3 regions of the Alteromonas sp. 009811495 genome follow, and region 1 is predicted to be linked to each of the others. Evidence: predicted binding sites of a transcription regulator. Region 1 holds the regulator's gene; each other region holds the start of a gene.
The links. Region 1 encodes sigma-54, which starts transcription at its own class of promoters, with help from an activator protein. Its sites were predicted from a motif close to GTTGGCACGNNNNTNGNNT; they were not measured.

Region 2: a site for sigma-54 is predicted at 5,991-6,009, ahead of OZ660_RS04980 (flagellar assembly protein T N-terminal domain-containing protein). Genes of this name have one in related genera too.
Region 3: a site for sigma-54 is predicted at 9,355-9,373, ahead of flhA (flagellar biosynthesis protein FlhA). Genes of this name have one in related genera too.

Annotation. Positions count from the first base shown of each region.
Region 1 covers NZ_CP113972.1:810,636-821,691, forward strand. The annotation lists gene sspA (stringent starvation protein SspA) at 1-439, shown strand, start outside; gene OZ660_RS03645 (ClpXP protease specificity-enhancing factor) at 436-912, shown strand; gene OZ660_RS03650 (spondin domain-containing protein) at 1,078-1,917, opposite strand; gene OZ660_RS03655 (spondin domain-containing protein) at 1,929-2,744, opposite strand; gene OZ660_RS03660 (response regulator transcription factor) at 2,953-3,690, shown strand; gene mgtE (magnesium transporter) at 3,710-5,068, opposite strand; gene OZ660_RS03670 (HPr family phosphocarrier protein) at 5,269-5,541, opposite strand; gene rapZ (RNase adapter RapZ) at 5,541-6,386, opposite strand; gene ptsN (PTS IIA-like nitrogen regulatory protein PtsN) at 6,445-6,888, opposite strand; gene hpf (ribosome hibernation promoting factor) at 6,902-7,189, opposite strand; gene OZ660_RS03690 (RNA polymerase factor sigma-54) at 7,219-8,715, opposite strand; gene lptB (LPS export ABC transporter ATP-binding protein) at 8,789-9,514, opposite strand; gene lptA (lipopolysaccharide transport periplasmic protein LptA) at 9,517-10,071, opposite strand; gene lptC (LPS export ABC transporter periplasmic protein LptC) at 10,040-10,618, opposite strand; gene kdsC (3-deoxy-manno-octulosonate-8-phosphatase KdsC) at 10,615-11,056, opposite strand, start outside.
Region 2 covers NZ_CP113972.1:1,095,303-1,106,358, forward strand. The annotation lists gene OZ660_RS04960 (MSCRAMM family protein) at 1-2,716, opposite strand, end outside; gene OZ660_RS04965 (hypothetical protein) at 2,734-3,504, opposite strand; gene OZ660_RS04970 (hypothetical protein) at 3,575-4,084, opposite strand; tRNA gene OZ660_RS04975 (tRNA-Arg) at 4,528-4,603, opposite strand; gene OZ660_RS04980 (flagellar assembly protein T N-terminal domain-containing protein) at 4,660-5,841, opposite strand; gene OZ660_RS04985 (LPP20 family lipoprotein) at 6,219-6,716, shown strand; gene flgN (flagellar export chaperone FlgN) at 6,739-7,170, opposite strand; gene flgM (flagellar biosynthesis anti-sigma factor FlgM) at 7,258-7,587, opposite strand; gene flgA (flagellar basal body P-ring formation chaperone FlgA) at 7,691-8,410, opposite strand; gene OZ660_RS05005 (chemotaxis protein CheV) at 8,613-9,542, shown strand; gene OZ660_RS05010 (CheR family methyltransferase) at 9,558-10,388, shown strand; gene flgB (flagellar basal body rod protein FlgB) at 10,669-11,056, shown strand, end outside.
Region 3 covers NZ_CP113972.1:1,164,112-1,175,167, reverse strand. The annotation lists gene OZ660_RS05335 (protein-glutamate methylesterase/protein-glutamine glutaminase) at 1-686, opposite strand, end outside; gene OZ660_RS05330 (chemotaxis protein CheA) at 713-2,950, opposite strand; gene OZ660_RS05325 (protein phosphatase CheZ) at 2,963-3,718, opposite strand; gene cheY (chemotaxis response regulator CheY) at 3,753-4,136, opposite strand; gene OZ660_RS05315 (RNA polymerase sigma factor FliA) at 4,173-4,904, opposite strand; gene OZ660_RS05310 (MinD/ParA family protein) at 4,901-5,767, opposite strand; gene flhF (flagellar biosynthesis protein FlhF) at 5,773-7,173, opposite strand; gene flhA (flagellar biosynthesis protein FlhA) at 7,203-9,299, opposite strand; gene flhB (flagellar biosynthesis protein FlhB) at 9,436-10,560, opposite strand; gene fliR (flagellar biosynthetic protein FliR) at 10,762-11,056, opposite strand, start outside.

The DNA of each region.
Region 1 (11,056 bases):
TGAACTTGTACTTTACAAGTCACACATCATCATGGAATACCTTGATGAGCGTTTCCCACATCCACCACTTATGCCGGTTTACCCAGTATCGCGTGGTCAAAGCCGTCTTATGATGCATCGCATTGAGCAAGACTGGTACTCTTTGGCAGCACGTATTTTCCGTGGTGAAGGCGATGTTGAAGCAGCGCGCAATGAATTGCGTGAAGCGCTACTTTCTTTAGCGCCTGTGTTTGGTGAAATGCCTTACTTCATGAGTGAAGAATTCAGCTTAGTTGATTGCTATCTTGCTCCGCTACTATGGCGTCTTCCTGCGCTAGGTATTGAGCTAAATGGTGCTGGCAGTAAAGAGATTAACGCGTATATGAACCGTATTTTCTCGCGCAGCTCATTTAAAGCGTCTTTGACGGACCAAGAGCGTGAGATCCACAACCCGCTATGACATCTATGACGTCAAACCAGCCCTATTTACTTAGGGCTTTTTATGAGTGGATTGTTGATAACGATTTAACACCTTACATTGTAGTTGATGCAACCAATGAGTTGGTGGAAGTGCCGCAGGAATTCGTTAAAGACGGACAAATTGTCTTAAACGTATCCCCAAGCGCATGTGTAAACTTCTCACTTGATGTGGAAGGCTTGTCATTTCAAGCGCGATTTGGTGGCCAACCTCGTCGTTTGAGCATGCCCTGCGAAGCGGTAATGGCCATATATGCACGTGAGAATGGTGCCGGAACTGTGTTTGCCACAGAAGAGGATATTGCGCGTGCACAAGAGGAGCGTCAACAGCAGGAGTCTGATGCACCACAGCCTCAAAGTGGCCCTACGTCACTTGAAGACGCAGATGCAGCAGACAAAGCAGATGCACCTGTGCCACCTAAAAAAGGTAAGCCTACCCTTAAGGTGATCAAATAAATCGATGTAGACTGGTTTCAATATTATGTTGAAGCCAGCTCATTGCATCGCCACTTTTCTGTTTCGCAATGTCTATCTATCTATAAAAAAGCACCCATAGCACGTAGTGCGAGGGCGCCCTTGTCATACACAAATGTCATAATCTGCTAAGCAAACTAATGACAATTAGCGCGTTCGAGTGATCACAACTCTGCTTGTCGGAAAATCAAAGCGATGCCCTTCAGTTAAAACCGAAGTCGCTAAACCTTCACGGCTGGGATCGGTTGCATTAGCATTGGTAGTAACACCTGTATGCAAACGCACAACATCCGCTAAGTCGTCTCGTACTGGATCATAACCCGCGGCCTCGCCGCCGCCACCTGCTGCACCCGCTGCTGGCCCAGGCATGGTTGCTGCGGTTTCAGTATTTGCCTCTGTTCCAGCATCCCATGTTACTGTCATAAAGGTTTTACTGTCACCCACCGACATATTGCTAACATCGGCTGCATTTAGCCCTGTGAAGGCATCGTTGGTGTTTACCAGCATCGTGGTTACCGTTAAACGCAAATCGTCAGCATCGAGCTCAGGAACCACTAAGGTGAACATGTCACTGCTTGTTTTAGGTCCTAAAATTCCACCCGAGTTCTGCGCATCCAAGAAATCGGTAGAGTCCATAGCCTCTTCAATCACCATAGCTGGGTTACCGCCTTCGGCCATAACTTCTATGCCCATGCTCGCCGCTTCGCCCTCTGCAAAAGCGTGGTAGCCTGATTCATGAAGAACAATGGCTGCTGGGGCAAACGGCTGTGCATAGGTAAGATTGGTAATTTGGACGGTATATACTGCGGAATTACCGTTAATACCGTCTTGGCCATCTGCGCCGTCTTGTCCATCTGTGCCATCGACACCCGCTTCACCTTGCGGACCAGCAGGCCCTTGGGGTCCTGTATCGCCATCATCGCCACACGCACTGACTAGTGCAGAGAGGATTAGCAGCGTACTGAGTTTTACAATTGGATTTTTCATTCTAACGCTCCTTACGACGCAGGAACCGTAATAACAACACGTGCAACAGGGTTCAACCAGCGGTGTACCGTAGAATCAAGGTCGCTAGCGCCGCCAGCGTTATCAGTATCACCTAGCGCGTTTCTGTGAATATGAACCGGGCCGTCTTCACCATCTTCAACTTCCCCATTAACAACTTGTGCACCTACGCCTGTACCACCGGTACCCAAATCAACAATACGAGTTGGGGCACCACCACCCGCTACTCCAGGCAGACCATAGCCACCTAACGCGTTGCCTGTACCCGCTTCAACTACATCAGTGCGTGCACTGTTCAACTCATCATTTAACTCTGTACCTGCATCATAGGCATTAAGATAGTAAGTATAAGTGCCAGGCTCTGTGGGGATTTCTATACTGTCCATACCAACAAATGCATCGTTAGTTGGGATCAACATCGCCAATAACGAAAGGTATGGCTTGTCCATAGTATCGAACGGATAGCTAAGTGTCGCACTAGGCGCCAGAAGACCACCAAAACGGTGCCATGTATTTGAGCCATTATCTGTGTCTACAGGGCCAAGAAGCGCTTCAAAGTTAGCACCACTTGAATCTGCATTTTGCTCATCGTCGATAACGCCAGCCTCTGCAAGCCACGCTAATGCAGTTGATGCAGGCTGACCCACTTCAAACGCATCTACCGTGTCGTCATGGGCAATAACCAGTCGAGGGGTAAAGCTTTGTGCCTGCGTTAAATTAGTAATTTCAACATCGACAGTCACTGCGTGGCTGAATGAAGCCGCGGCTAACGATAGCAGGGTAGCGCTAGCAAGTTTGGTGAATTTCATTTTTTTGTCCTTGTTTTGACCTAAAAGCGCATAAAAATGTAGGTCAGCAAAATGCGCAATTCATCACAGAAGTATTACAAAAAGGACACAGATCTCTGTCGTCTTAAAAACGAAGTATTAAAGTAGAATGAACAATTTTTTAATAGAAAGTGGAATAATTTTAAGCAACCTCCGGTCTTGATTATTAAGGGCAAAATAGGAGCTAGCTATGATCCTTGTAATCTATAGTGACAACCAGTTTCAGCAAATCATTACGCAAAGCTTGAGCAAGCACGGATTCTTGCATGATGTGGTTTCAAATTATCAAGCTGCACTGTCATTACTTGATGCTCAGCACTATTCACTCGTCATCGTACAGTCCCACGCGCAACAGTCTTGCTTAGACCGTATTGAACGTTTGGTATTACAAAACCCAGACAGTTGGATTATGGCCGTTGACGGTCAGCAAGTAACTAACGTGAGTGCTGATGAAGCGGATTATTTTGAGGTGGGCGTCGATGATTACCTTGGAGGCGCATTCAACGAGCGTGTGTTTGTTGCTCGAATTCGTTCGCATATGAGAAGGAGTATGCCAAGCCTTGACACAAGCCTTCAAAAAAACGCAGACAACAGCATTCAAGCTGGGCCCTTTAAAGTTGATTTACGCTATCACAGCGTTACGTTAAACGGACAAGCCCTATCGTTAACTGCCAGAGAGTTTACCCTTATTAACTACCTCTGCCGTCACCCAAATCAGGTTTTTTCGCGCAATCAGTTGTTGAGTGACGTATGGGGCTACAACCATGAAGGGTATGAGCATACCGTTAACACCCACATCAATCGATTGCGTAATAAGTTAGATAATGTAGCCAGTATAGATAACGGCGCACAGCTCGTTGAAACCGTGTGGGGTGTAGGATATAAGTTAAATTTAACCGGCTACGTCGACAAAGCACTCAGTGCGTAATGTGTATTTCGCTGAAAGGTTAGATAAGGAAAAGGGTAGCGGTACCCAAGAAGGCAAAAATACCTACAACATCAGTGATGGTAGTCAGGATAACGCTACCTGCTAATGCAGGATCTATTTTTAAGCGTTTCATAATCATAGGTAAGGTTGCGCCTGCTAACGCTGCTGCAATCATATTGACTAGCATTGCAAAGGCGATAATTACCCCAAGCATATAGTCTTGTTTCCACAGCGCGATTACCGAGGCAATCAGTACTGCCCAAATAGCCCCATTTAAAAAGCCAATGGACATCTCTTTACTAATTAACCAGCGGGAGTTACTCGCGTTGACGTGACCAAGTGCCATACCGCGTATGACCAGTGTAAGTGTTTGGTTACCTGCAACACCTCCCATGCTTGGCACAATAGTATTTAGAATCGCCAGCACGGCCAATTGACTTAAGGTTGCCTCGAATAAATCGCTTACCATTGCCGCCATAAGGGCAGTGACTAAGTTAACCGCTAACCAAACAGAACGACGTTTAGTACTTTGCATGACGGGTGCAAAAGTATCTTCGTCATCGTCAAGGCCCGCCATACTCATCATCGAGTGCTCTGCGTCTTCACGGATAATATCGACTACGTCGTCAATAGTAATACGACCAACGAGACGATTATTTTCATCTACCACAGGTGCTGATAACCAGTTATATCGCTCAAAGAGACTTGCCACTTCATCATCAGGCATATTAACGGGTATTGCTTCTGACTCTGTATCCATTACGTCAGACACTTTGTCATCTGTATCGGCGGTAAGTAAGCGAGTAACGGGGACAATACCAACAAGGTTATCGGTGCGATTTACTACATAAAAGGTATCGGTATTCTCAGGCAGCTCGCCTTTTAAGCGTATATAGCGTAGAACAACATCAATGGTAACATCTGGACGCAACGTAATTGTGTCCGTGTTCATAATGAAACCAGCGGTCTCTTCACCGTATGATAGTGCTTGCTCGGCACGCACCCTATCTTGGGCGTCCATGGAGTCGAGAATATCTTGTAAAACGGTTTCTGGAAGGCTACTGAGCGTTTCGGCTAAGTCATCCGTGTCCATCTCTTCCAATGCATCAACAACATTAGCTGGAAGCATTTTAGCGATGATGCCATTACGCACGTCATCAGAAAGTTCTTCTAATATATCACCGTGGAAATCGCCATCAATTAGCTCCCACAACTCATCACGAGTACGGCTGGGGCTGGATTCAAGAATATGAGCAACATCAGACGGGGGAAGTTCTAGCAGAAGCTTACGCACAGACACGAATTGACCGTTGTTCAATGCACCATTTAATGCACGAAGCTGAGTCTGTACGTATTTGGAAACAAGCGCTTCTGCCATAAGTAGCGAGTCCTACTAAGCTAAACTGAGATTAGATGAAACGAGCTCATCCCAATTTGTCTACAGGGCAATTTGGGATTTATGCAGTAGAATATCGCAATTGTGATGAAGCTGTCATGACAATTGCGAGCATAATGACGTTATTATGACTAAGTGTTGTTTATTTCGCCAATTCAAGTGCTTGTATTGGGCGGGAGCACTTACTCGGCCTCGTTGAATTTACCTTCAATAAGTTGCTCAATGGCTGCCATGGCTTCTTCGGCATCACTGCCTTGCACGACAACGTTGACCTGTTCACCTTGATGACTTTCAAGCATCATTAGTCCCAGCACACTATTTGCGTCAGCTTCCTTGTCACCCTTTTTAAGCACAATTTTGGCGTCAAATTGGTTGGCTAGTTGTACAAGTTGCGTGGCAGCACGAGCATGAAGCCCTAATTTATTAACGATTGTGAGTGTTTTCTCAATAATCATTACTGGTTCAACTCTCTGTGACGGATTTGAACGTCTGGATGAATTTCCAAAAATGTTTTTGATAGCGCTTGGGCGATGTATACCGAGCGGTGCTGTCCGCCAGTACAACCAATTGCCACGGTGACATAACTGCGATTATTGCGCTCTAAATGTGGAAGCCACGTTGTGATCAGGTTCTGTATTTGCCAAATAAATTTTGTTACTACAGGTTGAGACCCTAAAAATACTTCAACAGGCGCGTCTAGCCCAGTCAAGTGCTTTAAATCTGGTTCCCAATGAGGGTTGGGCAAAAACCGTGCATCAAATACATAGTCTGCATCTTTGGGAATGCCGTGCTTAAAGCCGAATGACTCAAAAACAAGCACTAATCGCGAGCTTTTCTTACCAAGAATACGTTCGCGTATTAGCTCAGCGAGTTGATGAATAGTGAGTTTGTCGGTATCCAAATAGAGATCGGCTCGCTCGACAATAGGGGCCAGCAGCGCTGACTCTGCGCGAATGGCTTCAGAGAGAGACTTGTTGAGCTTGGCCAGCGGGTGCAATCTGCGTGTTTCGCTAAAACGCTTAACGAGCACATCATCACTAGCATCAATATACACAATGGTCATCGACCAAGACGAAGGCAGGTAATCAAGTATTTCTACTAAATCGTCTGGATTTTTAGGCAGGTTACGTACGTCTATGCTAACGGCGACTTGGTCGTATTCATCAACCACTGTGTGCGTTAGCGTAGGGAGCAAGTTAACCGGAATATTGTCAACGCAGTAATACCCTAAGTCTTCAAGAGCGCGCAGTGCAATTGATTTTCCTGAGCCCGAACGACCACTGATAATAATCAGCTTCACTTATATTCTCCCTTTACACTGATAAGCGCTTAATGCAGTAATGTTGTATAGCAGCGAGTTACGCTAACGCATTTATAATGTCATCGCTTGTGGTAGCACGCCTTATTGCCTTAATAGTGTCTTTATTACTCAGTTTGCCAGCGACTGTGGCTAGTGTTTGTAGATGGCCTTCGGTTTGTTCTTCAGGTACTAATAGTGCAAAGAAAATATCGACAGGTTTTTCATCTAGCGCATCAAAATCAATAGCTGGTGTGCTGGTAACAACAATGGCAATAACTCTATCAAGGCCAGCTAAGCGACCATGGGGAAGGGCAATGCCGTTTCCGATACCTGTGCTACCCATTCGTTCTCTCGCCAACAAACTATTCAGTACCGTCGACTGGTCGATATGCGCGTTGTTCTTCGCAGCAATATCAGCAATGATCTCTAAAATACGCTTTTTACTATTACATTGAACCGCACATTCAGTGCGGTCCAGACTTACGATGGCTTGTATATCCATACTTAATTAACTACTAGTGCTTTTTAAGTTTTTCCTTATGCTTGATTACCTGCCGGTCGAGTTTATCAACCATGCTGTCAATCGCCGCATACATGTCGGTATTTTCTGAGGATGCGAATACTTCAGCGCCACTTAAGTGAACTGTCGCTTCTGCTTTTTGGTTTAATTTTTCAACGTTCAGGATGACATGCACATTAGAAATGTGATCAAAGTGACGTTCAAGTTTGCTGAACTTCGTATCGACATAATTACGCAAAGAGTCGGTGATTTCGACATGATGACCAGTAAGGTTGATTTGCATATTTCGTCTTCCTTATATTATTAAGCCCGTTAAATAAGGCTCTTGCGTTGGTTCGACGGCGGGATCGATAACGATTCCCGGTACTTTGCTATTGTCCGCCGGGCAACTTTAATGCCTTGCTCGGCCAACAATGAAGCAATCTTGCTATCACTTAGTGGTTTACTGGGTTTTTCAGCTGCCACTAGTTTTTTGATCAATGCACGAATGGCGGTTGATGAACATTCACCACCTGACTCCGTTGCAACATGGCTAGAGAAGAAATACTTCAACTCGAAGATGCCACGAGGGGTATGCATGTATTTTTGTGTTGTCACACGTGAAATAGTCGATTCGTGCATATCTACCATTTCTGCGACATCATTTAATACCATTGGTTTCATCATTTCTGGGCCATGCTCAAAAAAGCCCATTTGTTGCTGCACAATACAATTTGCTACCTTCATCAGTGTGTCGTTACGCGACTCTAGGCTTTTGATAAACCACTTGGCTTCTTGCATGTGTGAGCGGATAAATTGTGAATCGCTACTGTTCTTTGCACGGCGACTCATTGCGGCATATTGTTGATTGACGCTAAGTTTTGGCAGGCTATCAGGGTTCAGCTCAACCACCCAACGGCCATTCTTTTTGGTAACCGATACATCTGGAATAACGTACTCAGGTTCTTTAGTAACTAAAGCACTACCTGGGCGAGGATTCAAGGTTTGCAGCAAACGCATAGCCTCGCGAAGCTGATCTTCTTTCAATCGGCTCTTGCGCATTAAGGTGCGGTAATCTTTGCTGCTCAGCAAATCAGAATAGTCTTCTATTAACTGCTTTGCCTCGGCAAGCCATGGTGTATCATCTGCGAATTGGCGAAGCTGTACCATCAAGCACTCTTGCGGGGTGCGCGAACCAGAACCAATGGGATCGAACATTTGAATGCGCTTTAATACACATTCTACTTCGTCCATTTCAATGAGTTCCTCTTCATCTTCGCCAGAGACTTCTTGCGCGTTAACCGCCTCTAAAATCTCTTCAAGAGTAACGGTTAGATACCCTGACTCATCAATGGAATCAATGATAGCCATTGCAATGGCGCGGTCAGTGTCAGAAAAAGGGGTGAGGCGCATCTGCCACAATAGATGTTCTTGTATGTCCTCAGTCGTTTCACCTTGGAAAATTTGTTCGTCGTCACTGGCAGGTCCTGGTGCCGGCGCTGACGATGCTGAATAATACTCATCCCATGTGCTATCGATTGGCAATTCGTCCGGAAGATCATTTTTTTCTAGTGCGTCGCCAGCTTCCAAAGTATCACTTGATGCAGTGGCAGAAGCTTCTACCCCACTGTCATCATTATCGATGTTATTTTTTTCAAGCTGAGGCTCGTCGTGGCCTTCTTCAACTTCTAATAGCGGGTTTGAATCCAACGCTTCTTGAATTTCTTGTTGAAGATCGAGCGTAGAAAGCTGCAACAGTTTAATGGCCTGCTGCAACTGAGGTGTCATGGTGAGTTGTTGGCTAAATTTTAGCTGTAAAGATGGTTTCATCTACGTCTTATTTAAATGCTCTAAATTGAATATACCTGAGCGAGATTGAAAAATGACAATCCGGTTACACTAACTATAGCCTGAATTGTTCGCCTAGGTATACATCCCTTACTTTTTGATTACTTAAAACCTGTTCCGCAGTTCCTTGCGCAATAAGCTCGCCATGACTCACAATGTACGCTTTTTCACAAACATCCAATGTTTCTCGTACGTTGTGGTCAGTGATAAGGATACCGATACCCCTATCTCGAAGATGTTGAATAATCTTCTTTATATCATTTACTGATATTGGATCAACACCAGCAAAGGGTTCATCCAATAAAATAAATTGTGGTTTAGCAGCAAGGGCGCGCGCAATTTCCACTCGGCGGCGTTCTCCCCCTGACAAACTCATCCCCGTACTATTACGTATATGGTTAATATTAAATTCATCAAGTAGCGCATCGGCTTCTTCTTCCTGCTGTTGTGAATTTAAATCTTTACGGGTTTGTAAAATTGCCATGATATTTTCATGCACAGTGAGCTTTCTAAATATAGATGCTTCCTGCGGGAGATAGCCAATTCCGCGGCGTGCACGCTCATGCATGGGCTGATGTGTTAACTCGTTGTCGTCAATTTCAATGGCGCCCTTATCAAGGGGAACAAGCCCAACAATCATATAAAATGTTGTGGTCTTACCAGCACCATTTGGGCCTAACAGCCCTACAATTTGACCTGTCGATACACTGAGGCTGACATCTCGGACAACCTGGCGTGATTTATACGCCTTAGCAAGGTTTCTTGCGCTCAAAGTAGCCATTGCTATTGGTTGCCCTCGTTATCTTGTTCGTTGTCCTTAGCATTCGTCTTGCGAATCGCTTCAGGAGTGAAAACAGTTGTCACTCTCCCTTCACCGTTGTCGTCATCGCCACCGGTTGCAAGCAGTTGCTCGGTAATCATATCAAAGGTAATACTGTCACCTTTTACCATACTGGTGTCTTGTTTTAGTTCAGCCTTCCCTGTAAGCGATATCACCCGATTAATCACTTCGTAGCGAATTTCATTCGCCTTAGCGGATACTGGCGTTCCATCTTCAAACTCTTGCGTATAGCTCGCAGGGTTACCGCGTGCGACAAACACTTCTCTACCTTCGCCCGCTGTCGCGATAACTTCAACTTCGTCGGCATTAATCACAAGCGAGCCTTGAGTAATTAGAACATCATCTTTAAACAACGATGTTTTATTTTTTCCATCAACAAATTGTGACTTAGCATCGACTTTAATTGGCTTAGAAAAGTCATCTTCATTAGCGAAAACGGAACCACTAGCCAACGCTAAAATTAAGCTAGTTGCTAGGGGAATAAGTGGTTTGTACATGATCGATAAGCTCATATTCTTGGGTGCGTAAATTCGCATTAAACCCATTGCTTTGAATGACATATTGCGACCCCAGTATCTCTACTGGTTGATCAGATGTCATCTGCTTGTTGTCTAAATTAATCTGAATGTATTGTGTCGTAATGGTTTTGACAAAGTCATCTGTAGTTTGGTTCTCTATTTGTACATTATTTTCAAGCTGAATCAGCTCGTTGTTGTACAATGTTCCTTCCACAGCGGTAACGACCCACGGTGACGTAGCGTTATCAGTATAAAGTGTGTAGCGTGGCGCACGGAACAATACAAAGCCAAGTTGATCGTAGTGTTCCATCGATTCAGCAAACACCTTATGGTTGAGCTGTCCGTCTTGATTATAAAGAGTTGTAGTAAGATTTTTTGCCTTATACGCGGGTTTCAATGCATCAAGTTCGCCGCTATTTCTTACTTCTGGCGGCTCTTCCATCCACGTGGGTAAATACATTAGCAGCGCCAATATAAATAGCGCAGAAATGCTCAGCCCCAGTCGATTGAAGCCAAATTGGCTCATACACTCGCTCCAAAAATACCTTGTTCAACCCCTTTGGCTTGCAGGATTGTGTCAGAAATTTCGCGCACAGCCCCAAATCCACCAGGGAGCGTAGTTTTCCAGTTAGCTTGTTTAGCGACAAAAGGGTGGGCATCTGAAACTGCAATTTTTACACTTGCATGGGCAAACATACCTGTGTCAGGCATGTCGTCGCCTACAGTGGCAACATTATCAGGGCGCAATGACAATTCAGTCATTAGGGCTTGTAGTGCGGCAGACTTATTTTCTTCGCCTTGAATGATATGGGCTACGTTGAGTGCCTTCATGCGGTTTTCCACAATGGTAGAGCGACGCCCAGTAATTACTGCAACGTCAACGCCATGACTCACTAAGGCCTTAACGCCGTAGCCATCTCGGGTGTGAAATGCTTTGAGCTCTTCACCATCATTGCCCAGATAA
Region 2 (11,056 bases), 280 kb from region 1:
CTTCACTTATCGAACGAGCATGTCTAAAAATACCAATTTGTATTTCGTATTTAACATCGGCATCAATAATCGAACTTTCGGTAAATTGACTATCATCGTCTAATTGGAGACCTTGTGACGATTCGATTGACTTGATAAGTTTGATGTCGTCTAAGTAGATGGAATCACCTTCAGTAGGTGCAATAAATGACAATGAATTGCTACTTACGCTTAGCGCATTTCGTTGTAAGTAGCCTTCGTCTATTTCAAGTTCGTACTCACCGGGTGGAAGTTGCGTAACGTAAAAATAACCATCACTCTCGGTATAAGTTGTGGCCACATTATTGCCAGTTTCATCAACAATATTTAGCTGAACCCTCGGTGCGCCGCGACTTTGTTGTTCGCTAACAAGGAAAAGTGTGCCTTCTACATCGCTTATGGTGTGTACCGGTAAATTCACTTGGTTTACACCACCGCTGTGCGTCAGTACTTCAACATTATTGTCTGCGGCTATCATATAGAGATCGGGCAGTGAGGCGCTATCAATCGATAAAGTTTGGAAGTTATGATTGGTAATAATGCGCGCTTTACCTTCTTCATTGGTGTAATCATTGCGCCATTGCGAATTACCTTTGAAGTTCACACCCTCGAGAGGTTGTTCATTGCTGTCAAATTGATTGTTTCTGTTTGCATCAAGGAATGCAAAAGCATCTATTCTACCAGCTGCTGTAGTAGCCGCTCTGTCAAAATTAAATGCGCGACTGTACGGGTTATAATTGATATTGCCTGTAAATGTGAGATTTATTGACCAGTCGCCGTCTTCACCAAGCGTTCCACCCAATCCCACGTTAACAAAGTCGAAGGTCCAGTTGTGCTGATGTTGCAATTCAAGGTTGTTCGTACCGCTTGCTCTGTACTGTAAACGTGTTTCTCGATGCTGAGATAGTAAATAAGGCCAGCGCAATGCAACATAAAAAGTGTCGGTATTAAAGCCATCTGATGGAACAAAGTCCCAAGCACTGGCAACTTGCCAGCCTTCAATTTGTTTAGAGTAATACAATCGGCCTGTTACAGGTTCTGCAGTATTTTTGCCTAGCACTACACCACCAGAAAACGTACCGCCTAATAAATTGTTATTTATGTTTAGCCCGAGGCTAGCATTGTCAACTGTTCGCTTAAACGTACGATACGATAGGTTGGCGTTCCAGCCTAGCCGCCCAAACAATTCAGTTTGCCCATTAATTCGAGCAGTGGTTTCGTTTTCAATAAGCGAGTTTTCACCATAGCGCTGACTAACAAAGTTACTAAGATGTCGATTTGAAAAGTTGAATACAACATCCTGATTTATCCTTCCATTCCATCCAACAAACGTCGCATAACCACCTTGTTCTTGCTGTGTAAGGGATACATGCAACGCAGAACCTTTAAATTGCGTGTCTATTGCGCTGGTGTAATAATCGAGTGGTGTATCGTTAAGCCATAAACGCTGGTAAGTACCCGATATACTTGTATCATCAGTTAAGCCCACGCCTACCTTCGCTAATACAGATTTACCTAAACCACTTTCAGAAACTTTGCCATCTAACAGGCGATAATTATTGTCATTCACCCCAAAACTAAAATCGATGTCACCTTTTTGTGTTTGCTCTTGCCCAACGCTAACGGTTTGATTTCGGGTTTCCTGTTGTCCTTCAGGACCGTAAAGTTTAAGTTCGAAGAAGTTGTTTCCGTAAAACGTATCAATATCTTCAAACAGTACTTTGTTTTGATCGTCACTGAATTTTTCATCGATAAACTGCCCATTTCTAAACAGCTGCACACGCCAACCCGGAAGTACAAACTCTTCAATAGTGGTTTTGGAAAAGTTCCGTCGCCCCTTGTCATCGCCGTTGTGAACGAGGAAACCCAGCGATTGGCTGGGGGAGGTGACAACATTGTCTCCGACTAATTGAATATCACCTAATTCATAAGTTAAGCCTCGTTCGCTAAGTAACGTCGCGGTATCTTCTAACGTTCTCGTCAGTCGTAAGAAGTGTTGGCTAGTATCCCTTACTCGACTCATTCGAAAGTTGGTTTCGTGCTTAAGTAAATCGAAACCAGCATTGATATTGACACTTAATCGTTCTGATTGCGCGTTCCTGTCTTGCGCTACAACGCGATAACTAAACAATGGGGAGGTATAAAAGTGGTACGTATCGTCAATAACACGGTCGATACTCTCGGTATCTTTTTTATAAAACGTTGGGACAATCAACTGAGGCTCTGTGGTATCTATAAATTCTATATCATTGCTGGTAAGACTTAATACCAAAAGTGAATCATCGAACTCATAACTTACGGGCAGCAAAGCTGGCAGCGCATTTACATCAATGTAAAGGTCAAAATCGTCTTTACTCCAATAAAGGAAGTCGCGAGAGTTTGTACTGGTAGATGAAAATTGAATATCAAAATCGCAGTGGCTTTCAGCGCCTTGCGAAGCAATATTATTCGTAGGAATGTCTATGTTCCAATTCAGGCCCATTGCATCTACAAGAAGTGAAACAGGAACAAGCAAATGATCATCGACGCTGTAAACATCTAATCCGTCCCACACCGGGCGCCCGTTTAAGCGTAAAACGGCAATATAAAAGTTGTCTTCATCGAGTGTTACGCGCTTAAAAGGCTCGCTGATATTACAATTTGCTGCGAACGCACTATTTGTTAACGCAAGCAGCAAAAGCAGAACGAGCCTGAACATAAAGATCTAAAAGTGGGTTAGTTAATAGTATGGGGGATAGAGAGTGCTAGACTACCACCAAATTTTTCGTTTTCTGTATAGCGGATTACCACGTCGCCCTTTGACGCATTAGTTAACGGTATTAATACTTTTCTGCGTTCCAGGGGACGATAAACGGCTACGTTGTTTAGCACACCTAAGGTTTCACCATTTGTCGTTTCCACCACATAATTGCCGAACAAAGAACGATTCCCCGTTCTTGTTTGCCATACCTGTATATGGGGCTGGCCGTTATGCATCACAGTAGAGGGTGAGGCAAGACTTGATTCAGCAAACACCTCACCGTGACGAACTATAATGGGTACATTGTATGCCAGCTTACTTGCAAGGTTAACGTTGCCGCCTTCAGTAGGAGCTAGTTCAGTTACGATACGCAATACCGCACGATATTCGCCATCGGCAAGTCCTGACGGTTTTCTTAAAGCAAAGCGAAGTGCCTGTCTTTCACCTGGCTTAATAGTGCCTCGCTTTGGCGAAAAGCGAATAAACTTATCGGCAGCCAATGGGTCGCTATTAACGCTATAAATAGCACCCTCTTCGGTCATTTCGTTAAGCGTTAATTCAGCAGTGTACTTAAACTCTTTAGCACCCGTATTTCTTAATTGCAGTGAAGCGGTTCGGGTTTTACCGTCGAAATAGACTCTAAATTTAGATAGCGCGACATTGGCTGAAACCTGCGTTGAAAGTATTAGCCCAAAAAGTAAAAATGTATAAAAAAAGAAACGAGAAAAGAATGGTGTACTGCGCATAAAGTGAAGGTCCCAACTGCATGATTTGAGAGTGAAAGGGTGCTTGAATTAGCACCCTACTTTAGCAGTTTTACTGGAAAGATACATCTACGATGTAGTTTGCTGTATAGCTGTCACCAGGTGTTAGTGCAGTAGTAACAGTCATCTGACCGTATACGTCAAGCGTTAAGTTATCACCCGTACCATTAGTCGTTACAGCAATAGCGGTGTTGTCAGCGTTATTTTCATGTGTACCAACAGCGCCGTTGATATCAAACTCAGATACAAATGAAACATTAGTACCAGCTTGACCTGTAACGGTTACGTTTAGTGGTACGTTAGCGGTCAGCCCACTTACTGTGATTAGACCAATAGCAATGTTTGCGTTGGTTGCATCACAGCTTCCTGCAACTGCACCTGTGTTGTCCATTGTACAAACGGCACCTGAAGTTGGTTGCATCGCACCAAAATGAAGTGCAGTAGTTTGTGCAATTGCCGCATCAGAGATGGCGTTTACAGTAGCTTGAAATGTACTATTTGCAGCAATTGTTGAAGCAGATAGCGTTGAAAGTAGCGCAAGAGACACTAAGCGTTTTTTCATGTGTATATCCCAAATTATCCCTAAAAGTGTCACCTAACTTCCAGTGACACGAAAATGTTATGAATTTTATAGTGGTGATGTACGCTGTTTTAGACTGCTAGCATACTTCGATGGTTATTCAACCACATGACTTGACAAAAGATAAAGTATCAACACACATAACTAATTAAGCAGTGCCCTGACTACAGATGAGAATTGGAATTGTTAACTTCGTTAGCTTTTGTTTTAAATGGGATTTTTGTGATTTTGGAGTGTTTTTTTTGGACTCGAAAAACAGCTTAATACTTTCGTATAAATTTTCAATTAGCCCAAAAATGCTATTTTTTTTAATACTTTAGGCGAGTTTTTTTCATGAAAAATCGACTTTTTCCACGAAATGCACAAATTGCAAGATAAAAGATCTCAGCAATTTACGTTAAAGGTATGTGAAAATATCACGAAAATGGCGTCCCCACCGCGACTCGAACGCAGATCTAAAACTTAGGAGGTTCTTGTTTTATCCAGTTAAACTATGGGGACAGCATCTTGATTATACGTAAAAAATTAGTCCTGTTAACCCATAGAATTGAATCACACTATTTCTTCACAACAAAATCGTTCTCCTGAATATTAGCCACAATACCTGTATTCTTACTCACTACTGACGAGGAGTTGCTATACGCGTTACGCACAACAAAAGTACCAGGGTAAAGGTGATATTGAAGGTATTTACGACCATAGTTGTCTATGACTTCTTTTGATTGATAAACGTATAGTTCATCATTATTACTGACGCCGTTATCTCGCCCTAAAGATACCGAAATAACATCGCCTGCAACGTGGATAACTCGCCCTGTGACTGGCTGGCATGCTGTCGCTTCTTTTATATCTTGCACGGCGTCTTCAACGAGCTCTTGCACTGCTAGCCCGTAACGGGACTGCCAAAATGCGGTTGAGTATTCGTCAACATTCTCGAACTTGTCAAAACTCCACTGCGCACGTGTCTTGTAGTTGTGCGTGAACAGAAGACCACCATTGATACCATCGTATACGCGCAGGGTAAGCGAAAAATGTCTATGCTGTTTGTCGTCTTTCCAAGGTGTGAAAATTGATGATGGAGATGTTTCAATACTGAGGTCGTCTATACTGCCGAGAATAACGTACTGCGTGTTGCTTTGCTGAGAAAGATTGCGCACATTTTGTTCGGTAAATTGGGTTTTAAATTGGGCAGTGTGGGGCGCTATGTGCGTAAGTTTTAGGTTGTCAGTGGTATTGCGCATTATAAAACCAAAGCGCTCAGTAAATGCCTGGTCAAAGTTTACAATGTTACCATGAGTGAGTTGCTGACGGCTTTTAACTAAAAAGCGCGTTGTTGAAAAGTGTTTCTCATCAAATTGTGCGTCACATGATTGTGCTTTTGGAAAGATATCGGCTCTGATACCGACGGTAATAACGTTGCCATTGTATATTTCATCGACTAATTCTAATTGAGCAACTTCGCCTGAGGCGCTGATTGTCATTTCTTCGTTTTCAAGCAGCCCATTGGTAAGTGTGTGTACACTGTGGATAGACGCACCAGCGAATAACATTGCTTGTTTTAGTGCTTCTTGCGTAGCTTTCTTTCTTGCGTCTTCTTTATCGCCATCAATAATAACGGCTTGTCCTTTAGCTTCATACCATGCGGCATTTGCTTGCCCCATAAAAAGTGCAATTAGGCAAATGACCACCACAACAATGTTAAATAGGGCTGTTGCTGTCACTCTATTTAAATGTCGCACAATACACCTCTGTAAAATGTCACTAATACCTTGACGCAACGCGCGTCAGGCGTCTATTGATAAGGGCGTTTGGTTGTGTTGTTGTGCGCGGCTTTTACCGCGCTGTTTGTACCTTGTTTATTAAGGCAAGAAGCAAACGCATATGGGATATGCTAAAAAGATGCCAATAATCTTTGCCAAAAATCCGTCTATTGATTGCGTAACATTTCAGGCAATTTACGGCCCGTAATCAAACCTACAATGGATTCAGATTTACGAGAGTAATTCAAATGGGCGCACAAATTGCTTTATGAATTACTGTTACATTAATTCAAAGCCAATAGACGCTTAACAGCGTCAAAATGTTGTCTGAGTTGTTTTTGTCAGGAAATACGGTTATGCCATGTAAAGTGTCTAAGAAACTTAAGAATATCGGTCAATCTTCGTTGCTTGCTATTTCGCTAGGGGCTGCACTTTCTTTGGGTGGCTGTGGCATTATCGACAAGCATGTGGAATGGGAAACGGTGGAGCCCGAGAGCTATCCTATACTTAAAGCGGTTGGTTATGCGCCTATTGACTCTCAGCGCGGTGACAGCGAGAGCGCTAAGCTAATAATGGCAATGAGAGCTTCAAAACTTGATGCCTATCGCGAGTTAGCTGAACAAGTATACGGGCAGCGTTTAGAAGGTAACCAATCTGTCTCGAGTCTTGTGGTTGAAAGTGAAACACTCAAAGCATCAGTAGAAGGTGTTATCCGTGGCGCTGAGGTTGTGAAGGCGTATCCTGTTGGAGATGACACTTATGTTACCGAACTCTCATTAGATATGAAGCAGGTCTACGACCTTTACCTAACGACAGCAAAGCCTAGAAGGGTGAAAAACGTTAAATACTATTAAGGTAGTGCCGAGTTAAATTGCGTTACGCACTTACGCCAGAACCCAAAGTGCCACCTTTCGGTTTACCTTTCTTATCGTAAGTCAACGATTCTTTGGCGCGTAACTCCATCATCAAATTGCGTAGGTGTGTGAGGCGTAGCTGTCCTTGCTCAACGGCTTTTTGATTGATTTGAGTTCGATACTTACAATCGTCTAAAAGCGACTTTGCTTTCTCTAGTAACGCTTCTTCTTTTTCAGTCATTTCTTGAACAGCATTTATCAACTGCTCCACCTGACCGTCAAGAGTTTGAATAGCTTCCAGTAAGACAGACTTCTCGTCGAGCAAACGCATCAGTGATTCTGCTTCGCGGGAACTGATCAATTGCAATTCTTTTTCAAGCAATAAAGCGAGTGTAGAAAGTTGTTCTACCTGTTTGCTTAGTGCCTGTTCCAAATTGCTCATCTGTTCTGTCACTTCGATACCTGTATTACATTGCTTATTAAGCTACTTACTAAATTACTTTAAAGATTAGTGGACTCTACATGCCAACGGGCATGCGTTTTACTTTGAGCTGAAGATTTCTGACTCAAGTTTTGCAATTTTGTTAGCCAGTACTTCTGGATTAACGCGGTACTCACCACTTTGAATTGCTTTTTTAAGACGGTCCACTTTTTCCTGATTCACAGGCGCTTCAGACCCTTTCTTTTGAACTTGATTTAACTGCTGCGCCGACTGTGTCAACGAAACAGAATCTTGACGTGGCGCAGGCGCTGTCGATGCAGTCTGAGCCGATGCCTGTTGTTGGGCTTGCTGCGTTTGATTTTGCTGCGCAACCTTGCCATTATCAACGGGAGTTTTAGGTAACCCATTGTTTATATTATTAATTGCCATAATTAATCCTCACTACCTTTTTGCCTCTGTTATCTGTATCGGCCTAGCGCGTATTTTCTTTAGCCTTTTTACTAACAAAAGCGGTAGATTTTCACTGCCTCAATCACAAGTGTATCACGACTTCTTCTGAACTGGCGACTCTTGCAATAACAGGCTTTTGGCTGGTGGCGTTAATCACTTTAATGTTATCACCTACAACACCGTCTTGTTGGGCAATTCCAGCTGTTTTTACTTCCATACCAGCCACCTGTGCGGTTATGGTAATCCTATCACCTTTACATACAAAGCATAGCATATTGCTTTGCAGTGCCTGACCATCAGTTACCCGCCGTTTTACGCGAGCGCCAACAAGCGCATCAATATCGGTGAAAGCGGTGAATCTAAGTTTTCGAATATCCACTTTGGCAAGTGATAGGTTTGAAGCGGTCAAAACCGTTCCTGGACTTACCGCGCCTTGAGTTACCACAATTTCCGTAGTGCGCGTAACTTGACCACTTGTGAATAAATACCAATCATTATCGCCACAACTCACACGAACAGATATGTACGACTGGGCGAGCGCTTCATCAGAAGCATGATATTGGAAGCCAGTCGGGCAATTGGGAATGTTTATTCTATCGTCTATCTTCACAATTGACACATCAGTGCTAGTATCTTGAGAGTTATCAGCAAGTTGTGACAATAAATATTGTTTCGCGCCTTCTTCGACTTTTTCGTGCATACTTTGCGAAGCATCACTCGAAATGGGGATAAGTCCCATCGCAACAAGTGTGACGAACGAATAAATGGTTCTGCTTAGGCTAGCGTACGTATTTTTCATCATGACTTTTCGTGTTCAGTTGTTGAGTTATTGACTATGCTTAAGTAACTCAATGCAGATAACAAAGTTGCAGTAACGTGCATTTTGGTCGATAACCAGAAGCAAGCGTCATTTTTCTGTCGTTTGACCTGCAAAAATTTAGTGATATTGTCTATCTTAAACATAGTAGGCAATGATCATGCCCAGTATTACTTAGAGGTGACCTATGTCGGGGATTTTAGATTCAGTTAACCAGCGCACCCAGCTCGTTGGACAGAATCGTTTAGAGCTGTTGCTGTTTAGACTGAACGGACGTCAGCGTTTTGGGATTAACGTGTTTAAAGTGCGTGAAGTACTTCAATGTCCACCTCTAACCGCAATGCCGAAGTTGAACCCGCTAGTACGCGGCGTTGCACATATCCGTGGGCAAACTATTTCAGTAATAGACCTGAGCATGGCTACCGGTGGTAAGCGTATTGAGGATTTGAAAAATTCCTTTATTGTTATCGCTGAATACAACCGCTCCGTTCAGGGATTTTTGGTGGGTGCTGTAGAGCGCATTATCAATACAAACTGGGATGCTATTATGCCGCCGCCTCAAGGTACAGGGCGCGCCAGCTACTTGACCGCGGTTACAGAAGTAGAAAATGAACTAATCGAAATCCTCGATGTTGAAAAGATTTTAAATGAAATTTCACCGCTCAATGCTGAAGTTAGCACTGAGGTTGCAGAGGGCTTAACCACCCAAGGCCAAGAGAACAAGATCATCTTTATTGCAGATGATTCTGCCGTGGCGCGCAATCAGGTCAAAAAGGCGCTAACAAGCCTCGGGCTTGAAATAGAGCTTGCCAAAAACGGGTTAGAAGCGCTCAATCGTCTAAAGGCTATTGCCGAAGAATATGGTGATGTAACAAATCGAGTAGGTGTATTGGTATCGGATATTGAAATGCCGGAAATGGACGGCTACACCCTTACTGCCGAAATCAAAAATACACCAGAGCTTCAGAAGCTTCATGTCGTTTTACATACCTCATTAAGTGGTGTGTTCAACCAAGCCATGGTGCAGAAAGTTGGGGCTGATGACTTTATCGCTAAATTCCACCCAGATGAGTTGGCTACAGCGGTCCAAAAATGGTTAATGACTGAATGCGAGTAACGGAGCAACACTGCATTGGCTAATAAAGATGTTTCGCCAGAAAGTTACCTTAAATTTAGAGACTTTCTCGAAAAGCAGTGCGGTATTGTATTAGGTGACAATAAACAGTACTTAGTACGAAGCCGCCTTGCCTCTTTGCTTTACAAGCATAAGTACGAATCTGCGGATGAACTCATCGATGTTGTTGTGCGCGGATTTGATCGCACACTTCTGCAAGGTGTGATCGATGCAATGACCACAAACGAAACGTTGTGGTTTCGAGATAATTACCCGTTCGATCTTCTCATCAAGGATTTATTGCCAAAACTCGCATCTAAGAATCAGAAGATCAGGATCTGGAGTGCGGCATGCTCTTCCGGCCAAGAGCCATATTCTATTGCCATGTCAGTACTTGAGTTCCAGCGTCAGCGGCCGGGCGCTCTGCGTGCTGGCGTTGAAATAGTGGCGACTGATCTTTCTTCTGAAATGCTTAAGAAGTGCGAGCAAGGTATCTATGACGAACTTTCACTTGCTCGTGGTCTTTCTGCGCAGCGCCGTGACACTTTTTTTGAGCAACACGAAACAGGCCTGATGCAAGTGAAGCCTGAAGTTCGGCGAATGGTTTCGTTTCGAAGTCTTAATTTGTTGTCAAGTTATGCAGGTCTTGGCCGCTTCGACATCGTTTTTTGCCGCAACGTCCTTATTTATTTTTCACCTCAAGTTAAACAGCGAATACTGCAACAAATTGCCGGACAGCTGCAAAGTGATGGCGTACTGTTCCTTGGCGCTTCTGAATCTATAAGCGCAGCGAGTGATATCTATAGCATGGTTAAGTGTCACCCTGGGCTCTACTATCAAAAAAAATAAATATTAATATGGGTTTGATTAATAAGTGTTTTTCTTCTAATCAAACCCGTTTTCTTACTTATCTTTCCCCGTCAAAAACACATTTTGGCATCTGCTTTGCTAAATAATCTTCAAGAAAGCCTAACCGCAATCAAAAATAAGTATCGATGACGTGTGTTGAACTTCCACATACATCACATGCTTAGAAGAGACTTTTTCATATCTCATCTTGTGGGCAAATAAACGCCAAGCCAAAAGATGAACACAGAGAAAGCAATACGAGTAAGTCAGAGGTCGATTTATGGCAATTAATTTAGACAAATTAGTAGGGTTTCACGAATCCGCGCTCAAGATACGCACAGAGCGTATGGAAGTGATTGCGGGCAACCTTGCCAACGCCAATACACCTGGCTACAAAGCCAGAGATATCGATTTTAACAAAGCTATGCAGTCTGCAATGAAAGAAAGTTCGGGCGGCGTCTCTTCTCACTCTTCAGGTGGTCTCGTTAGGACAAATTCTCGCCACATAGGCGGCAATTCAACGTCAGTAGCGGCAAATTTTGACATGAAATACCGAATCCCGACTCAACCTGATACGGGAGACGGGAACTCTGTTGAAGTACAAGCCGAAAGAAATCGATTTTTAGATAATGGGTTGCGCTATCAAGCAAGTCTTGAATTTTTGAATG
Region 3 (11,056 bases), 350 kb from region 1:
GACGTGAATGTACCCGGCATATGCTGAACAAGGACAATTGGATAAGGGAAGTCTGCAGGTAGCGGCGACAATACCTTCTGTAACGCGACAGGCCCTCCAGTTGATGCACCTATTGCTAAGCACTTATAGTGCTTGCCGCTTGGCCTTACCGAAGACACCGTTGGCTGTGTTGCCGCGTCTTTACGGCCAGACAACAAACCTGAACTTCTAAAAAAAGCCGGTTTAGGCGCATTTTCTGGAAGGCGTCTTGTTTCTACAGAGCGCATAACAGGGCGTTTAAGACCAACACCGCGTCGCGCAATAAGACGAACTTTTGTACACAATAAACGTGTCGCATCTTTTCTATCTTGCGCGATGTCTTCAAATTTCTTTGGCAGAAAATCGAGTGCCCCCGCTTCTAACGCATCAAGTGTGGCTTGCGCGCCATGATGGGTTAGCGAGGAAAACATCAGTATAGGAGTTGGACGCTTCTCCATAATGGCTTTTACCGCAGAAATTCCATCCATGATCGGCATTTCCACGTCCATTGTTATTACGTCTGGAGTGAGGGTTTCTAACTTCTCGAGCGCATCTCGCCCATTTCTCGCTTCGCCTACTACTTCCAACTCTCTATCGGCATCGAGAATTTCTTTCACTCGACGTCGATAGAAAGTAGAGTCGTCCACGACCAGGACTTTAAAGACCATGGATTACTTTTCCTATTATTACAGCCCTACTTTATGGGCTTACGGGCGTAACGCTTCAGTAGACTCGGTATATCCAATATAAGTGCAATACCACCATCAGATGTTATTGTCGCACCAGCCATACCCGGCGTGCCCTGTAAGAGCGCATCTAACGGCTTAATAACCACTTCTTCTTGACCAATTAATGCATCAACCACAAAGCCGACTTGCTGCGTTCCAATCTGTACCACAACAACGTGTCCTTTTTCTTTATCGATGTTCTTAGGACCACGAATCAGCCATTCCCCAAGGAAGAACAGCGGAATAGCTTTGGAGCGGACAATCATCGTCAGCTGACCATCAACCGTATTGGTTTTCTTGATGTCCATGTTAATAATTTCATTAACTGCACCAAGCGGTAACGCAAAGGTTTGTTTGCCTACCACAATCATTAAGGTTGGAAGTATGGCTAGAGTAAGCGGTACTTTGATGTCTAATCGCGTACCTTTACCAAGCTGCGAGTCGATATTAACGGTACCGTTTAGTTGGTTAATCTTGGTTTTAACCACATCCATACCCACACCACGGCCCGAAATATCACTAATTTCAGTTTTGGTTGAGAACCCAGGGGCAAAGATAAGATTAAAAGCTTCCACGTCTGACATACGAGCTGCAGCATCTGCATCAAGCACACCGCGGCTTATCGCAATTTCTTTAAGCTTTTCGGGATCCATACCTTTACCATCGTCTTCGATAGTAAGAAGGATGTGATCGCCTTCTTGTGATGCAGACAGCTGAACCGTCCCCATGCGCGGTTTACCGGCCGCTGCGCGGTCATCAGGCATTTCAATACCATGGTCCACTGAGTTTCTCACCAAGTGAACCAACGGATCGGCCAATGCTTCAACCAAGTTCTTATCTAGATCGGTTTCTTCACCAACCAACTCAAGGGTAATTTCTTTCTTGAGGCTTCGAGCGAGGTCGCGTACAACGCGGGGGAATCGACCAAATACCTTTTTGATTGGCTGCATGCGGGTTTTCATTACCGCGCCTTGCAAGTCGCCTGTTACAACATCAAGGTTAGCAATAGCTTTCGACATACTTTCGTCATTGCTATTAATACCCAAACTAATAAGGCGATTTCGAACCAATACCAACTCGCCGACCATATTCATAATCTGATCTAAGCGTTTGGTGTCAACACGCACTGTAGTCTCAGCCGGAGGTGCTGCTGGTGCGGCTTTTTTATCGTCTTTTTTGGGTGCTTCTTTCTTCGCTGCCCCAGCAGGCGCTGGAGCAGGAGCGGCTGCTGCAGCCTTTTGCGGCGCTGGACTAGCCTTAGGTGCTGCTGGCGCTTCGCTTTTCGCTTTGTTAATCGCGTCGGTAGCCGCTTTATCTACCACTGGCTCAGCGGGCGTTGACGATTGTTTGGTAGGACCTTGCCCCGAACCATGCAATTGATCAAGTAGCGCTTCAAACTCGTCGTCAGTAATTTCTTCATCGCTTGATGCAGATACCGGTGCCGCTGGCGCAGGTGCTGATGCAGGTGCTGCATCTTCGCTACCGCCAAATTGACCTTTACCGTGTAAATCGTCAAGAAGCGCTTCGAATTCTTCATCGGTGATGTCATCGCTATCACCGCCTGCGCTTGGTGCAGGTTCAGCGGCTTTCGCTGGCGCTGCCGCTTTTGGTGCAGACTGACCGGGAGCACTTGAACCATGAAGTTCATCTAGCAAGGCTTCGAATTCATCTTCAGTGATTTCATCAATGCCACCACCGTCACTTGACGACGATGTAGGCTCTGACTCTTCAATAACAAGTTCAGGCTCATCCTCAACCTCTGCAGGCTGAGTTGCACTGGGTGCAGTATCGCCAAAGATATTTTCGTCAGGAGATTCTGGGCGACTTAGTTTGTGTAATAAGTCGACAAGATGTGCATCTGCAGGTTCTAGAGGATCACGCGCTTTAACACGTTCAAACATCTCTACCACCACATCGGTGGCCTGCAAAATAATATCCATTAACTCCGGCGTGAGTGTACGTTGCCCGTTTCGCATAACATCGAAAACGTTTTCGGCCCCGTGGCATATTTCAACCAACTCAGTCAGGGATAGAAACCCTGCTCCGCCTTTAACAGTATGGTAGCCGCGGAAAATTGCATTCAGCAAATCCGCGTCTTCTGGATTGTTCTCAAGATCAACGAGCTGTTCTTGTAATTGTTCAAGTATCTCTCCAGCTTCTACTAGAAAGTCCTGTAATATATCCTCGTCAACATCAAACGACATGCGCCCGCTCCCCTAAAAACCTAAGCTAGACAAAAGATCATCTACATCATCTTGGCCAGAAACAACATCATCGCGATTTTCCGCGTCGATAATTGGGCCTTCCGCTTGTACACCATCATTTTTATCGGCCTTAACGCTAGAAGGTTTAGAATGTTCTGAACCGTCGCGCTCGCCAAACATGGTTAACATGTTTACTAGGCTGTCCTCGACTTCTTTTACCAAGTCGATAACGCGGCGAATTACCTGACCAGTTAAATCTTGATAACCCTGTGCCATCAATACTTCTGTCAGTAACTGTGTGAGCTTAGTTGATTGCTCTGCGCTTTCTTCAAGTAAGTTATCTAAATCTGCACAAAGCGCTTTGAACTCGCCTAATTCTATTTGGCGGCTCATTAGCTTTTTCCACTCAGGCATCACTTTCTCGATGCGCTCAGCGAGCGTTTCTGCAATTGGCATGCTCGCTTCTACTGCATCCATAGTAGTATTAGCAGCTTTTTCAGTTTCTTCAATGACGTATGTCAGACGAGACTGTGCATCAGGCATATCTTCGGTCGCAAGATTCTTAATGCGATCGTCAATCTGAAAATTATTGAGCGCATCATGAAGTTGACGCGTCAGTTTTCCTACTTCTGCAAACAGCTCAACATTCTCCTTCATTGAGGCTGCTTCAAGTAGCGCATTGGCAGAAGCGTTGTCACCCTCTTCAAGATAGGCAACAAGTTGTTTAGCTTCGTCCAATGTAATCGGAACGTTTACATTTGGTGACATCCAGTAAACCTCGTTTCTCTGGTGAGCGTCTGGATCAACCTAAACGTTCGAAAATTTTATCCAATTTTTCTTTTAATGTTGCAGCTGTGAAAGGCTTAACTACATAGCCATTTACGCCGGCTTGCGCTGCCGCAACAATTTGTTCTTTCTTGGCTTCAGCAGTAACCATTAGCACAGGCAAATGCTTCAGTTTGTCATCGGCACGAATAGCACGTAGCAAGTCAATTCCTTGCATGCCCGGCATATTCCAATCGGTAACGACAAAGTCAAAGTCGCCTTGCTGTAGCATTGGCAACGCCGTACTTCCGTCATCCGCTTCCTGGATGTTGGAGAAACCCAAGTCTTTAAGTAGGTTTTTGATGATACGTCTCATGGTAGAAAAATCGTCAACCACGAGAATTTTCATACTTTTATCCAAAATAGCCTCCAGTGAGGGGTTAATTGTTATTAATATCTATTCTTCGTCAGCTTGCCACGACTTCATTCGTGATTTGAGTTTTAACATGGCCTGACTGTGAATTTGGCTTACTCTCGATTCACTAACATCAAGTACTTCACCTATTTCTCGTAGGTTTAGCTCTTCATCATAGTATAAAGAAAGCACGATAGCTTCTCGTTCAGGTAATGTTGTAATCGCATGGGCTAACGCCTTTTGGAAAGCACCTTGCATCAAGTCTTCAAGTGGTGCGTCGCTACCCCGATTTTGTTCAGTCGAAATAACGTCCTCAGACACACCTAAATCTTCAATGCCAACCAACTTACCAGCATTTACTTCATTCAACATTTGATGATAGTCCTGCAAACTCACATTGAGTTTAGCAGCAATATCAGAATCTCTGGCATCGCGTCCAGTCTCGCCTTCTACTTGCGAAATGGCTTCTGTTATCGCGCGACCGTTGCGATGCACTGACCGCGGCGTCCAATCGCCTTTTCGAATCTCGTCCAGCATAGCACCGCGGATACGAATACCCGCAAAGGTTTCAAAGCTCGCACCTTTCGAGCCGTCAAAATTGCGAGCAGCTTCTAATAAACCAATCATGCCTGATTGAATTAAATCGTCAACAAGTACACTAGCGGGCAAACGCGCCATCAAGTGATGAGCGATACGTTTAACCAAAGGCGCATGTCGTTCGACTAACTGCGACTTATCGGTTTGTTGTTGATAAGCTGCTGCCTTGCTATTCAACGCTGATTTCCTACTGCTTTCTCTGCAACCAACTGTTCAATAAAAAACTCTAAATGACCACCTGGCTGAGCCGGGATTGGCCATGACAATGCCTTGTTAGCCAGTTGAGTAATTGCAACGGCAGCAGGCGAACCTGGGTAGGCATCGACGATAGCGGTTTGTTTGCGTACCGCTTTACGAATATTTTCATCAAACGGGACAGTTGCCACTAATTCTAGTGCAACATCCAAAAATCGACCTGTTACTTTACTTAATTTACTAAACAGCTCTTGCCCTTCCCGCACGTCGCGCACCATATTGGCGACCACTTTAAATCGAAACACACCGTGTTCGCGATTCAAAATTTTGATCAGCGCGTAAGCGTCAGTTAATGATGTAGGCTCGTCGCACACTACAACCATAATATCCTGCGACGCTTTAGAAAAGCTTAATACCATGTCTGAGATACCCGCTGCGGTATCGACGATGAGAACATCAATTTGTGAACGTAATTCACTAAAGGCGCGTATTAAACCCGCATGCTGAGTAGGTGATAACTCTGCCATTGACTGTGTACCCGATGTCGCTGGCGCAATCTTGATTCCATGCGGACCAGTGACGAGTACCTCATCAAGCGTGCATTCACCCGATAATACGTGAGAAAGATTTTTCTCGACGCGAAGACCTAACATCACATCGACATTAGCCAGACCTAGGTCTGCATCGAGAACCATTACACGCTTACCCTGCTTAGCCATAGCAATGGCGGTGTTTAGTGTAATATTTGTTTTACCGACGCCACCTTTACCTCCGGTGACGGCAATAACTTTGATTAACCTTGATTGCTTCATTTTTCTTAAGCTACTCGCTTGGTCGTCAATCATACTGCTTATGCTGTTTTAATGGCGTTGTTACTACTAGTATGATTCAAACCGTACTTTTTATAAAGCTTTGCAGCAGCAGAAACCAAAGATTTTGCTTCTGCAATCTTAATGTCTTCTGGTACTTTTTGCCCATCGGTGACATAACTAACCGGTAACTGGTACTCAACTGCAGCACTAAGCACCTCTCCTAAAGAGTAGCACTCATCTAACTTTGTGAAAATACAGCCACTTAGTTCAATTTCATCATACGCTTTAATTATTCTTTGCAGTGCAGGATATTGTGTATTTGCCTGCGCTACCAAATATTTTTTCACTTGTGGCATTTGACCATTGTCAAATTGCTTAATTTGTTTAATCAAACGGCTATCTCGCTGACTAAACCCTGCTGTATCAATCAATACTAGACGCTTGTGACGCAGTTGGAAAAGTAAATCTGCTAACTCTTCGCTGGTTTGTGCTTTTCTTACTGTACAGCCAATTATCTTTCCGTAAGTAGCCAGTTGTTCAAACGCAGCTATTCTGTACGTATCAATGGTGATCATTGCCACTGATTCTGGGCCGTACTTTTGGGCATATCGCGCAGCCAATTTTGCTACCGTGGTTGTCTTTCCCGTTCCAGTAGGACCCACCAATGCAACAGCGCCTTGTGCGGTAAGTATATCGTTACCTGTTACATTTATGCGATTAGCCAATAGGTTAAGAAGGTAAACCCACGCTTCGCGCTCATTGTAGTGAGCAGGCGTGTAATTTATTAGCTGAGTCGCAAGCGCATGACTTAAACCCATATCGGTTAAACGCGTTATCAAATATTGATGAACGGGTTTTTGACGCTTATTCTTCGCTTCCATCAAATCAGCCACCTGATATTGCAAGACGTTTCTTAGCGAGGCGAGTTCTTCTTTGATTTGAGCAAGTTCGTCTGATTGATTAGGCGCAGTTTCATCTATGCTTGATGCTTGATGTGAAGGAAACGCATCTGCTTGCTCATAGCGGCTCGCACGGGATTGAGGTTGAGGCTGAGCAGCTTCAACTTCATCAATAAAGTCATCAGAAAAGTTAAGGTGCGATGCAATTTCATTAGCATGCTGCGCATTGGCAGAGGTATCTTTTTGGCTTTGCGGCTGAGCGCTTGAACCATGTTGCTTTTCAAGTAGCGCTTTTAAACTGTCTGGGCCGTCATCACCGATGATTTCACTTAAGCTAGGAACAGCTTTCTGACCGGGCGCTTTAGAGGCGGGTTTTGGCACTGACAACTTAGCCTCTGGCTCTTTATCGTAAGCTGCAACAAGCTCAATACCGTCAGCCACTTTGCGGTTTGACATGATAACCGCATCGCTACCCAACTCAGCTTTTACTTGGCTTAACGCCTCACGCATATCTTTGCCGAAGAAACGTCTTATTTTCATTGCAACCTCTCCAATCGCTCAGTGTCAGATTATTGACCGACCGAACTGACTATTTTTATCTGCTTATCATCAGGCACTTCTTGGTACGAAAGTACGTGGAGCCCAACAACTGAATACTTTAAGAAGCGTGACAGCACAGGTCTTAGCATGCCTGACGTCAGCAATACCGCAGGTTCGCCTTCGAGCTCCTGCTGCTGACTGGCTTGTTGCAATGATTTTTGCAACTTGTCTGCTAGTCCTGGCTCTATGCCAGCACCATCTTCACCGCCCGCTTGAAGAGACTGGTGCAACATCTGTTCCAACTCTGGCGCCAAGGTTATGACAGGTATCTCTTTGGCGCCTTGTGTAATCTCTTGAACAATCAGTCGTTTCAACGAAATACGTACTGCAGATACCAGTACATCAGGGTCTTGGCTACGCGTACCATACTCACTTAAAGTTTGAACAATAGTACGCATATCACGAATTGGTACGCCTTCGAATAGCAACGTTTGCAATACTTTAACTACGGTACTAAGCGGTAAAATATCCGGCACCAGTCCTTCAACAAGTTTAGGATGCTGTTTTGCCAACATATCAAGAAGTTGCTGAGCTTCTTCATGACCTAATAGTTGATAGGCATTATTAGTCAGAAGCTGACTCAAATGGGTTGCCACAACCGTTGCGGCATCGACCACAGTATAACCGAGTGTTTGAGCATGCTCGCGCTTATTCGGTTTTATCCATACAGCATCGAGCCCAAAAGCGGGATCTTTCGTTGCGCGTCCTTCAAGCTTGCCGAACACCTGCCCTGGATTAATCGCAAGCTCCTCGTCGTGACTAATGAGTGAGTCGCCAATGGTCACGCCGAGCATGGCAATAGTGTAAGTATTTGGTTCTAAATCGAGGTTATCGCGAATATGTACAGGAGGAATAAGAAACCCGAGTTCTTGCGACAATTTTTTACGCACGCCTTTAATGCGTGTTAATAACTCGCCACCTTGTGACTTATCGACAAGCGGGATAAGGCGATAGCCAACTTCTAACCCAATGGTATCGACTTGCTGTACATCATCCCAACCCAGCTCTTTGACTTCTGGCGCAACGGTTTCATCCTTAACCACGTCAGGGACTTTAGGCTCGGCAGCTTTTTTCTTCTCTTGTAGTGATTGCCAATAAGCAAAGCCTGCAATCAAAAAAGAGAAACCAAGAAACGCAACGTGGGGCATGCCAGGAATAATACCCATAACAAAAAGTACACCAGCGGCAATATACAAGGCTTGATTATTACCAAGTTGACCACGTATCTCTTTGCCCATCTCCTGAGTTTCGTTTTCACGAGTAACGATAATCGCGGTTGCGACTGACAAAAGTAGCGATGGAATTTGCGCGACAAGACCGTCACCGATAGTCAGGATAGTGTAAATTTCAATGGCGTTTCCAAATGTAAGATCATGCTGAATCATACCAATGAATAACCCACCAACTATATTGATGAGCATAATGAAAAGGCCCGCTACCGCATCGCCTTTTACAAATTTTGACGCACCGTCCATCGAACCGTAAAAGTCGGCTTCTGCGGTAATTTCTTCACGACGTTGGCGCGCTTGATCTTGGTCGATATACCCAGCGTTCAAGTCAGCATCAATTGCCATTTGCTTACCTGGCATAGCATCAAGAGTAAAGCGAGCACTTACTTCTGAAATACGACCTGCACCTGCGGTTACCACTTTAAAGTTGATAATGAGCAAGATAGCAAACACCACGATACCCACCGCATAGTTACCGCCAATAACCACCGCGCCAAATGCTTCAATTACCTTACCGGCAGCGTCGCCGCCTTCGTGTCCATATAGGAGTACTACACGGGTAGATGCCACGTTAAGCGCCAGTCGCAAAACGGTCGCAATAAGGAGTACTAAAGGGAAAATACCAAAGTCGACAGGACGCTGTGTAAGCACCGCGACCAATATGATGACAAGGGAAAGTGCAATATTAAAACTGAAGAGTACGTCTAACAAGAACGGCGGCATAGGTAGAATTACCATGCCCATAATTGCCAAAAGTACGATTGGCGCACCTAAACCACTGGTAAAATTTTGCAGCTGATTTTTGTCGAAACGCTGAAGATAACCGGATAACTGCATCGCTTACTGTCTCACTATCAGAAAATTGACGCTTTTCACTATTCTGATAGGAACATTTCAACTAACGTGCCAGCTTTGATGAATAGCTACCACAGTCGCGTTGGATAAATAAAACGACGGGAATCCCCCCTAGAAATTACCGCCTGTATTCAGGTGGTATAGGCAAATCCCGTTTGAGTGGTCTGGGTCGTTTCCCCTTACCAGCGCGGTGCGCTTTAAGCTGATAAACATGGGCAAGCACTTGCGCCACTGCCATAAACAGCGCATTAGGTACTTCTTCATCGACTTCGGTAGAGTAAAAGATAGCACGAGCAAGCATAGGCGAAGGGATAAGAGGGACATCGTTTGCGGTAGCAATTTTTCTTATATGCATGGCAAGTTCATCAGCCCCTTTCGCCACGACAACAGGGGCGCGGTTGCCGCTTTCATCATATTTTATAGCAACCGAGAAGTGCGTTGGGTTAGTTACTACCACGTCGGCTTTTGGGACTTCCTGCATCATGCGTTTAGTGGCAGCTTGATACTGCAAACGACGAATACGGCCTTTAACCATAGGGTCGCCCTCGGCATTTTTGCGCTCGTCTTTAACCTCTTGCTTGGTCATTTTCATTTCTTTGTTGTGCTTATACATCTGATATGGCACATCAATAATGGCAATGGGGATCATACCGCAAGCAAGAATAAGAAATGCCCACTTAAGCATATCAAGGGCGTGAAAGATATTGCCGGGATACAACTCCATATCAAGGTGGAGTGCTTCATCTTGAAAGTACAATAGCGCCCCAATGGCCATGCCAATAATAAGCACAACTTTGGCGATGGACTTGAGTAACTCAACCAAGCCATTCATGCCAAACATGCGCTTAAACCCTTGGATTGGGCTCATTTTGGACCCTTTGGGTTTCGCTCCTTCCCACGTAAAGTTATAACCACCAAGGGCTATTGACCCATAAATTCCCGCTATCATGGCCACGACCATATACAGCAGAACAGGCGCACTTATAGTAGAAAAGGCTTCGCCCCATGCACCGAACATATGGGTAGTGTCATAGGTTTCATCGCGAGAAAGAATAAACATGCGCTGTGTCAGTTTAAACACCGACTCGGCTATCCAGCCGCCGAGAAACAGGAACATGAAAGCACTCACCACTAATACTAGGGTGGTTGAGAGTTCACGGGATCGCGCAATCTGCCCTTTTTTCCGGGCATCATCGAGTTTTTTCCCCGTGGGGTCTTCTGTTTTTTCGCTTGAATCTGCCATTTGTTTGCTCTATTTGCCTTTGTTGCGATAGGAGCAGAGCAACTTACAAGCACGCTGTAAACCCATCCTTGGGCGCTCTGCCACCGCATCCATGCGGTGGAAGGCTTGCAAGTCGCCCCGCTCCTCTCGACTAGTTTTTCATTTAGCTTGCTCGCAAACCTGTCATTTTCCGCGAACAATTTCTACCGCGACTTGTCTTATTTAAGGACAAATATTTAATAGCTCACACATAAACTGTTCAGCGCGAAACCATTGGGTTTCAAAGTGAGCGGTAAAATTATCGAGTGTTATCCAAATAATAATTAACCCCATTACCTGAGCAATCGAGAAACCAATACTAAAAATGTTGAGCTGTGGCGCCGCTTTGGTCATAACGCCAAACGCCAAATTTACAATAAGCAACGACACAATAGGCGCGAGGGATAAGGTCAATGCCGATACGAACATCCAGCCAGCCCAATGTGCAATGTCTCTGAATTGCTCACCTGTCCACCAT